DNA from 3 places in the Variovorax sp. P1_G12 genome. Region 2 is predicted to be linked to each of the others. Evidence: predicted binding sites of a transcription regulator. Region 2 holds the regulator's gene; each other region holds the start of a gene.
The links. Region 2 encodes FNR, which switches genes on or off when oxygen is low (the NO sensors DNR and NnrR bind a similar motif). Its sites were predicted from a motif close to TTGATNNNNATCAA; they were not measured.
Positions count from the first base shown of each region.

Region 1: AC1D2O_RS30660 (universal stress protein) is a predicted target of FNR. The motif match lies at 1,363-1,376, and genes of this name have one in related genera.
Region 3: AC1D2O_RS28130 (DUF3079 domain-containing protein) is a predicted target of FNR. The motif match lies at 1,731-1,744, and genes of this name have one in related genera.

Region 1 is NZ_JBFUBW010000035.1:63,054-66,319, reverse strand. Features, by position in the region: gene AC1D2O_RS30680 (zinc-dependent alcohol dehydrogenase family protein) at 1-510, opposite strand, end outside; partial or broken gene AC1D2O_RS30675 (BON domain-containing protein) at 598-786, opposite strand; partial or broken gene AC1D2O_RS30670 (hypothetical protein) at 766-945, shown strand; partial or broken gene AC1D2O_RS30665 (BON domain-containing protein) at 877-1,242, opposite strand; gene AC1D2O_RS30660 (universal stress protein) at 1,518-2,339, shown strand; gene AC1D2O_RS30655 (hypothetical protein) at 2,370-2,975, opposite strand; gene AC1D2O_RS30650 (cytochrome C) at 3,225-3,266, shown strand, end outside.
Region 2 is NZ_JBFUBW010000015.1:124,252-127,517, reverse strand. Features, by position in the region: gene hemN (oxygen-independent coproporphyrinogen III oxidase) at 1-1,115, opposite strand, end outside; gene fnr (fumarate/nitrate reduction transcriptional regulator Fnr) at 1,240-1,956, shown strand; gene AC1D2O_RS18815 (hypothetical protein) at 1,937-2,182, opposite strand; gene AC1D2O_RS18810 (FixH family protein) at 2,187-2,462, opposite strand; gene ccoG (cytochrome c oxidase accessory protein CcoG) at 2,480-3,266, opposite strand, start outside.
Region 3 is NZ_JBFUBW010000030.1:8,782-12,047, reverse strand. Features, by position in the region: gene AC1D2O_RS28145 (adenylate/guanylate cyclase domain-containing protein) at 1-1,026, opposite strand, end outside; gene AC1D2O_RS28140 (hypothetical protein) at 1,232-1,525, shown strand; partial or broken gene AC1D2O_RS28135 (MerR family transcriptional regulator) at 1,559-1,686, opposite strand; gene AC1D2O_RS28130 (DUF3079 domain-containing protein) at 1,851-2,129, shown strand; gene AC1D2O_RS28125 (response regulator transcription factor) at 2,241-2,615, opposite strand; gene AC1D2O_RS28120 (hypothetical protein) at 3,040-3,266, opposite strand, start outside.

The sequences.
Region 1 (3,266 bases), on a different contig from region 2:
GTAGATCCCCAGGTGCCGCGCGTCATTGCCTGCCGCCTTCAGGCTGCGCCACCCGATCAGGCCGGCGCAAAGCAAGGGCGCGATCCGGGCCGGCTCCTGGTTCAGGCCGCCTAGCGGCAGACAGAATTCGGCCTCGGCGACGACGTGGCTTGCGAAACCGCCGTCGCGGTGATAGCCGGTAAAGCGCGGCGTGTCGCAAAGGTTCTCCCGGCCGGCGGCACAATAGGCGCAGTGCCCGCAGCTGTGGCCAAGCCACGGCACGCCGACCCGGTCGCCGATGCGATGCCCCCGGACGCCCGCGCCGAGCGCCTCCACTTCGCCGACGATCTCGTGGCCCGGCACGATGGGCAGCAGGGGCAGCGGCAGGTCGCCATCGACCACGTGCAGGTCGGTGCGGCAGACCGCGCAGGCCAGCACCCGAAGACGCAGCTCACCGGCGGCAGGCTCCGGGAGCGGGCGTTGCTCCATCCGCAGCGGGTGGCCGGCGGCCTGAAGGACCATCGCCTGCATCGTTGCCAGCCCCCGTCCGTCATTCGATCTCATGTGGGGCTCCGGAGAATCCGAAGAGGCAGGGAGCGACCCGTGCGACTCGCATGGTCAGGGTTCGACAAGGAGGTTGTTCACCACGCTCGCGACGCCCGGCGCCGACCAGGCGGCACCCTGCGCGGCCTTGCGCTCGGCCCAGGACCGGACCCTGCCTCGCAGGGTGACCTGGCCGCCGTTGACGATGACCTCGATGTGCTCTGAATCACGGTCGGCTTGCCGGTGCAGGGCCTCCTTGATCTTCTTCTCGATATCGACCGGCGAGAACCTTGCCTTCACCTCGACCAGGTCGGTGACGCCCTTGACACCCAGCAGGTCGCGCACGGCGACTTCGGCGGCCCTGCGCTGGTATTCCCATTCGACCCGACCGCTGAGCGTGAGCCAGCCGTTTTCCACCATCGGACGGATCGCCTCGTCGGGCACGAGCACGTTCCATTCGAGCGCACGCTCCGCCGCCAGGGCGATGTCGGCGTCGGTGCGCTCGAAGTTGGGCGCAAGCTTGACCGACATTTCGATGGCGAGCGCCTTCACGCCCCTGACGCGCTGCGCCGCGCGCTCGATGGCGTGCTTCTCGGCGTGACTGGCGGGATGGCCGGTCAGGGTGACCACGCCGTCCTTGACGATGATGCCGATGTCGGTGGCGGCGGTCGTGATGGCGGGGTCGAAGTTCAGCTCGGCGACGATGTCGCTTCGCAGCATTGCATCGGATTTCATGAGGGGGTCCTTTCCTTGGTCGGTCGAAGCGGAAGCTGTCGCCGCGCCCGGATTCGCGCGCGTGGCGCCCATAGGCCTACTTTAGGAACAACAGCGCGGCCGGGCTTGCGCTGGATCAAGCGGTCGTCCGCGCCTCAGACCGCGCGCTTCGCCGGTAGTTCAGGCGGGATAGGCGTCGTGATTTGACGCCGCGCAAGGCGAGGCGGTGCCGATTGCGCTAAGTTGCCTGCATCCCACACTTGGATTTCGAAGGAGTTCCCATGCAAGCACCGAAGACGATCCTGCTTCACCTGGACGGTTCAGCTCGCACCGCGGAGCGCGTCAAGGTCGCCCGGCAACTGGCCGAGGCCTTCGATGCCGAAGTCACGGGCTTGCCATGCACGCTGTCAGCGCTCATGCGCTTTCCCTATGCGGTGGAAGGAGCGGCAGAAGCCGTGGCGATCATGCTGGAGCTCGACCAGGAATGCCGGGACAAGGCCTATGCGGCTTTCATGGCAGCCGGGGGCGGCTCGCCGCGCCTGCGCTGGGCCGAGCCGATGAGCGATGCGCCCTGGGGCTTCGCCCGGCGCGCCCTGTATGCCGACCTGTTGATCCTGGGCCAGCGCGACGCTGACGACCCCGCCGCCGCCGAACTGCCGGCCGACTTCCTGCCGAGCGTGCTCGTCGAGAGCGGCCGGCCCGCGTTGGTGCTGCCTTACACGGGGCCGATCGCCCCCATCGGGCGCACCGTGCTGGTGGCCTGGAAGGAATCGCGCGAGGCCGCGCGCGCGGTGTCGGCGGCGCTGCCCTGGATGAGGCAGGCGGAGTCGGTGCATGCGGTCAGCTACGGCGAAGCGGCGGGCGCATCCTTGCAGAGCCTGCAGGACTATCTGAGGCGGCAGGGCGTGAGCGTCTCCGTGCGGCCGGGCGGCCCGGAAGGGGGTGATGCCGGCGAGAAGCTTCTGTCGACGGCCGCGGACATGAGCGCCGACTTGCTCGTGATGGGGTGCTACGGCCACAGTCGCGCGCGCGAATGGGTATGGGGCGGTGCCACGCGATCGATCCTCCAATCCATGACGCTGCCGGTGCTGATGTCGCATTGAGTCGACTGCAAGCACGGTCCTTCGTTCGGGTCATTTGCCCGCGGGCTGCGCAGGGGTGGACCTGGACCCTTTGGCGGCCTCCACCGTCTCCCGCGCGGCATCCCTCGCGGACAGCGCGGCGGCACGCGTGGCCTCCTCGGCTTTCTGCAATGCGTCGCGCGTCGACTGCGCGGCCTTTTCTGCTTCCTCCTTGCTTGACGCCATCACCTTTCTCGCCGCTTCTTCGGCCAGGTCGAGTGCTTCCTTGGTCGCCGCCGATGCCTTCCTGCTTTCTTCCTCCGCCTCGCGCACGGCTTTCTCGGCGGCGTCGAGGGCCTTCCCGGCTGAAGCGGTGGCCTTCTCCTGGAAGCGGTTCGCCGACTCGGCGGCCTTCTGCGCTGCGCGCCGGATGCCTTCCGCGATGGCCTTGGAGATCTTTCCGGCGTCCATCTTGCCCTGCTCGGTTGCCGCCTTGGCCGCATCGGCCGCGTTTTGCGCGGCGATCTGTGCCTCGTGAGCTGCCTTGGCCGCGGCGTCCCTGGCTTTCTGGGAGGGCGTCGGTGACGGATTCAATGGATCGGGTGGGGTGTTGTCCGTCGCGTATGCCGACGCGCTCAAGACGAGGATCCACACGGCGAGAAGACTCTTCGATGTCATGGTTGCTCTCCGACGGATGAGCCGCGAACCCTTCTGTCGAGCCGATCGGCGATCCCGCCGAAGACGGAAGCGGCCAGGGAACAGCATGACCTTAAGCCCGATGGGCATGCAAGAACTTGATCGCGCGCAAGCCCGCCAGCATCGGCGGCGATTCAGCAGAGAGTTGCGTGCCGATTGCGCTGCGTCAAGCTGCAAGCCCTCACGTGTGCGATTCTCGGTCCTGCCCTGTTGAAAGCGAGGAGCGACACCATGTCAACCCACCCACTGGCGGCATGCGTTCTGGTCGGCGCG
Region 2 (3,266 bases):
CGCACCACCGGCAGGCGGCCCTGGTCGAGGAGGTCGTAGTATTCCTCGAGCGTCTTCGCGTTCTGGCTGTAGGTGGCGCCGATGCGGCCGATCGCCGACACGCCCAGGGCCACCAGGTCGCAGTCCGGCTGCGTGCTGTAGCCCTGGAAGTTGCGATGCAGCCGGCCCTGCCGCCGGGCGACCGCCAGCGCATCGCCAGGCAGCGCGAAATGGTCCATCCCGATGTAGACATAGCCCGCGGCGGTGAGCGCGGCGATCGAGCGCGACAGCATCTCGACCTTGGCGCCGGCATCGGGCAGGGCTTCGGTCGCGATGCGGCGCTGGGCCTTGAAGCGCTCGGGCAGGTGGGCGTAGGCATAGAGCGCGATCCGGTCCGGCCGGAGCGCGCAGACCTGCTCCAGCGTGCGGTCGAAGGACGCGGGGCTCTGGCGCGGCAGTCCGTAGATCAGGTCGACGTTGACCGAATCGAAGCCCAGCCCGCGGGCCACCGCCATCAGGTCGAACACCTGCCGGGCGGGCTGGATCCGGTGCACCGCCTTCTGCACTTCCGGGTCGAAGTCCTGGACGCCGAAGCTCAGCCGGTTGAAGCCCAGTTCGGCCAGCGTCACGAGGCGCTCGCGGTCGACGGTGCGCGGGTCGATCTCGATCGAATGCTCCCCGTCCGGCGACAGCGTGAAGGCGCCGCGAAGCATGGCCATGAGTTCCCGCAGGCCGGCATCGTCGAGGAAGGTCGGCGTGCCGCCGCCCAGGTGCAGCTGGCGGACGACCGCGCCGCGGCCGAGCTTCTCCACCTGCAGCGAAATCTCGCGGGACAGGTAGTCCAGGTACTCGCGCCCCTTGCTCTTGTGCCGGGTCACGATCTTGTTGCAGGCGCAGTAGTAGCAGAGCGATTCGCAGAACGGGATGTGCACGTACAGCGACAGCGCCCGCGCGCTCGCGCCGGCCCCGCCGCGCTGCTCGAGGGCCTGCGCGTAGTCGTCCGCCGTGAAGGCGTCGACGAAGCGATCGGCCGTGGGATAGGACGTGTAGCGCGGGCCGGCGCAGTCGAAACGGCGCAGTACGGTGGACGGCGGCGCCAGGGCCGGCGTGAGGACGGGAGCGGAGGGGGGGTGCATCGCGGGCGGCGGCAAGGGCTGTGGTGTGTCACTATGCCGCCGTCACGATCTGCAATCATTGACCTGCATCAAGCATCCACCCCACTCCCCGTCGGACAATCCCTCCATGACCTCGACTGCATCAATGAAACCCGAAAATATCAAGGTCGCCTGTTCCAACTGCAATCTGCGCGAGCTCTGCATGCCGGTGGGCCTGAATCCGGGCGAGCTGCAGCGCATCGACGACATCGTCGCGACGCGGCGCAAGATCAAGCGGCGCGAGACGCTGTTTCGCAACGGCGAGGCCTTCACCTCGCTCTATGCGATCCGCACCGGGGTGTTCAAGACCCGCGTCACCAGCGAGGACGGCCGCGACCAGGTCACGGGCTTCCAGATGGCGGGAGAGATCATCGGGCTCGACGGCATCGTCAACGACCAGCACACCTGCGACGCCGTGGCGCTGGAGGACTCCGAGGTCTGCGTGATGCCTTTCGAACGCATCGAGGAGCTGTCGCGCGAGATCACCGCGCTGCAGCGCCACGTGCACCAGATCATGAGCCGCGAGATCGTGCGCGAACACGGCGTGATGCTGCTGCTGGGCAGCATGCGGGCCGAAGAGCGGCTCGCCGCCTTCCTGCTGAACCTGGTCCAGCGCCTGCACGCGCGCGGCTTCTCGCGTTCCGAGCTGGTGCTTCGCATGACCCGCGAGGAAATCGGCAGCTACCTCGGGCTCAAGCTCGAGACCGTGAGCCGGACCCTGTCGAAGTTCGCGGCCGACGGCATGGTCGAGGTCGAGCAACGCAACGTGCGCATCGTCGATCCCGAGGCGCTGCGCCGCATCGTCAATCCGCCGGGCTGTTGATCTCGCGCGCCGGCAGGGTCAGCAGCAGGGTCAGTGCGCCCGCCCCCATGGCCAGCAGCCAGAAGACGAAAAAACCGACCGTGTAGACGGCCTGGCGCGAAGCACCGAGCGCCTCGCCGCGCCAGTTCAGGTCGCCCGGGTCGACCAGGGCGAACACCAGCACCTCGAGCGCGCAGGCCAGGAGGAAGGCCGGCCAGAGAATCCACATCCAGCGGCGCGTCTGCATGCACTCACTCCTTCGGCAGCGGCACGGCGCTGCCCGGTGTCGCCGCGTGGTTGCGCCCGGCCACGGCCGGCATCAGCTTCTTGTCGGCCAGGGTGCGGTTGATCTCCACGCCCTTGCGGTAGTAGTCCTGGTCCACCACCGGGTCGGGCGTGGAGATCGCCAGCCACAGGGTGAAGAAGCTCGCGACCACCACCACGCCCGGCCCGCCGATCACCATCCACACCAGGGGGAAGCGGTACCACGGAGGGCAGGGTTTCATCGCGTCGTTGTCGTGCGTCATCTTGGTCCTTGGGTTGATCAGCGCGGTACCAGGAACACCGCGGGCTCCGAGACACTGGCGTTGCCGCTTTCGGCGCGGACGTCGAAATGCACCTTGTGCGAACCCGCCGCTGCCGCCCCATAGGGTAGCTGCAACCGGACCGCGACCCAGCGCGACTCCGCCGGCGCGACCTCGACCACGGGCTCCGAGGACACCTTCAGCCCCTCGAGGCCGCCCGCGGCGATCCGGTAGCGCTGCACCTGTTCGGTGGCATTCATGATCTGCAGGCGGTAGACGTTCTCGAGCTGGCCGCCTTCGACGATGCGGGCCAGCGACGCGCGGTCGCGCACCACGTCGACCTTCAGCGGCGTGCGCGTCACCAGGCTGGCGAGCAGGCCGATGCACAGCGCCGCCAGCACCCCGGTGTAGATCAGCACCCGCGGCCGCAGCACGCGCCGCAGCACCTGCCGCGGCGTCCAGCGGCCAGCCATGCCGTTCTGCGTGGCGTAGCGGATCAGGCCGCGCGGCGTGTCCATCTTGTCCATCACGATGTTGCAGGCATCCACGCAGAGGCCGCAACCGATGCACTCGTACTGGAGGCCTTCGCGGATGTCGATGCCGGTCGGACAGACCTGCACGCACAGATGGCAGTCGATGCAGTGGCCCAGCGGCGCCGCGGTCGATGCGCGCCCTTTCGCCGGCACGCCGCGAGGCTCGCCGCGCGCGGCGTCATAGCTCACGATCAGCGTGTCGCGATCGAACATCGCGCTCTGGAAGCGCGCATAGGGGCACATGTACTTGCACACCTGCTCGCGCATGAAGCCG
Region 3 (3,266 bases), on a different contig from region 2:
GAAGGCGGCGAGGAAGCCGTCGCCGGCGGTGTCGATCTCGCGGCCGCGAAAGTGCTCCAGCTCGTGGCGAATCAATGCGTGATGGCTGTCGAGCAAATCGTGCCAGCGGCGGTCGCCGAGGCGGACGGCGCGCTCGGTGGCGCCGACGATGTCGGTGAACAGGACCGTGGCCAGGAGCCGGTCGGGTTCCGCGTCGTGTCGGGCGCCGGTGAGGAATTCTTCGATCTCGTCGACGATGGTGTCGCAGTCGCAGCCCCAGGGAACGTGATCGATGCCGTGCAGTTCGACCAGCTTGGCTCCGGGGATGTGCTCGGCCATGTAGCGGCTTGCGCCGAATTCGATCGTGCGGTCGTTGCTGCTGTGCAGCAGCAGCGTGGGCACGCGCACGGCCGGCAGGACATGCCGGATATCGATCTCCATGTTCATGCGCACCAGCGTTGCCGCGGCCGCCGGGCTGGCGCTGGCGCGCAACCAGCGGGCCCACCACCGTCGGTAGCGCTCGTCTTGAGCCAGACTAGGGCACCGGGCATCGATGCCTACCGGTCCGCCCCAGTCTCGTTCGATCTGGTCGGCAAATGCCAGGTGCTGCTCGGCCGTCGGCCCCCAGGGGTAGTCGGGCGCCCGCGTGCGTCGCGCGAAAGCGCCGCCCATGATGAGCGCCGAAGACCGTTCCGGATACGTGGCGGCGAATAGAGCGCACATCGCGCCCCCCTCGGAATAACCGAACAAGGCCGCACGCTGCGTGCCGACCGCATCCATCACCGCGCGCACGTCGTCCATGCGAACCTCGAGGCTTGGCATGTCGCTGACACGGTCGGACAGGCCGGTGCCCCGCTTGTCGAACAGGATCAGTCGGGAGAACGAGGCCAGCCGCGTCAGCAGCCGGGCCAGCGTCGGCTCCTCCCAGAAGACGTCGATATTCGACACCCAGCCGGGAACCAGCACCAGATCACGCGCACCGCTGCCGATCACCTGGTAGGCGATGTTGACGCCGCCGCTCCTCGCATATCGGGTTTCGGGAGTCATAGAGGGTTGAGCCTCCACACGCCGGTCCACCGGCACTTGTCCACGAGCAGGAGCTTGCCACAAAACGCACCATCGCACCCTTTGTGTTTAGTTCCCGCGCCTGTTACGTCTTGCTGCGGGCGTTTCGGTGTCATCCTTTGACGCTGGGCGATTGTTGCGTCACAGTGCCAAGTCCGTCACACCAACCTCGACAAGGAGCTTCCTCATGATCAGGTCCATCGTTCGCACCCTGCCGGCCGCCGTGGCCCTGGCATTCGCGTGCATTGGCGTGTCGGCCGTCGCACAAAGCGAAACCAAGAAACTGGAAAAAGACGCCGAGAAAGCTTGGGACGCGACCAAGACTGACACCAAGAAGGCCGAGAAGGCGACCGGCAAGGCGGTTGACAATGCGGCGTCCGGCGCTGCATCAGACACACGCAAGGTTGGCAACAAGATCGGCGAGGAGATTCCGGGCACGCCCCAGAACGAAGCCGACAAGAAAAAAGCTGCCAAGCCCTGATCCTGGCATGGTTTGGCGTCACGCGGACGCGAACTAGACCCCGGGTGCCTGCGGAGCCCTCTTTCTTCGCGCCCCACTAGCGCCAGACGCGGTGGCCCGCAGGATGCGACGGAAGGTGGGGCATTCCATTTGGCTCGTGCGGGGCAGGCAGCGGCGTGGCGCGATAAGCCTTCATGCCCGGAATAGAACCTCGTCAGAAAGACGTTTGATACGTCTCAAATTCGAGTCCGGCTTCAAGGAATACATTGGGTGCTTCTTCATGGGCATCCATGCGTCTCGCCGAGTGCGCCGACGAATCGAAGCCCAGTACGCTGAGTGCCCCGCCGTGACCAAGAAGTTCCCGATCCATCCCAAGCATCCCGAGCGCGTCTGCTGGGGTTGCGACAGGTACTGTTCTTCGGACGCGCTGGCGTGCGGCAACGGCAGCGTGGCGACGCCGCATCCGTCCGAACTCTTCGGCGAAGACTGGATGTCTTGGGGCCTGGATGCCCGCGAAGCAGACCCGGTCGATGAGCCCGTTCGTTCACACATGCCGAAATACGCACGCACCGAGGGCGCCATCGACGGTCCGGACGAGCCCGACACCCAGCCGCCCATCGGGTGACGCCTTGCCCCGACCGCGTGCGATGAGCTCGCGGCGCTGCATGATCAAGTAATCGTCGGCCAGTCCCTGCGCAAGTCATCGTCGATACCGAAGGCAACGCGCAGCCCGCCTTCAGGTGGAGTTCCGACGTAGCGCCGTATGAATTGCGTCCAGCAGTTGCTGCTGCGGGTAGGGTTTCTGCAGGAAGTCCACGGCGCCGTCCCTGACCGCTTGGACGGCTGTTGGAATGTCGACACTACCGCTGATGAACACAATCGGGAGGCGGACACCCAGCTCGTGCAGGTGCGCCTGCAGCGCGCGACCGTCCATGCGCGGCATGCGCAGGTCCAACACCAGGCAGCCGCGCCAAGTAGCGTCAAAGGCAGCCAGGAACTCGAACGCCGAGCTGAAGACCGCGGCCGTGAGTCCGACCGCAATGACCAACTCGCGGATCGAGTCACGACAAGCGTCGTCGTCATCAATGATGAATACAGTAGGTTCTCTCACGGTCCCAACTCTGAATCCGTCCTAACTGAGCGGCGTGCCGCCCGCACTTCACGGCTCCGGCGTCCAAAGGGCACCAACCTAACCTTGGATTGAGGTTTTGAATACTGCCCTTTGGGGCAGTGCACCCCGTTTTGTCGACGCGCTTCGACGGAATTTGCCCCGCCCAAGTCTGCGGCATGCCGACTTGCCAGGTCGACCGGCTACAGTCGGCCAGACCCCGTTCAAGGACAAGCTGGGCATCCAGGCCACGATGCGATGGCGCACCTGGCGCCTCGCTTCGCCACGGCAAGCCCAAGCCGGGGCGGTCTTCTGGCGAGCAACAAGCTAGGAGGTCAGAATGCGCGCCATGAGCAGACCTTCCCCTTGCGTCCCGCCAATCTGGCGAGAGTTCTTGGGGACGACGCAAGTAGTACTTAGAACAGCTTCACGTCTTGCGATTGTGGAGAATCAAAGCCCCAAGGCCGAGCGCAGGGTCAAGAATCGCAAAGGCTACGAACGTATGGGGAAATATTCCAGCGATCACCAGGGGCACGAGCACCGCGGGAACCAGTATCACTCGATCGAGCACGGAAGCGGGGCCGAAATTTCGCCCACCGGATCGACCACCGAATACGTAGAGCCAGCCAATGACGGCGACCGTCATACCTAGTG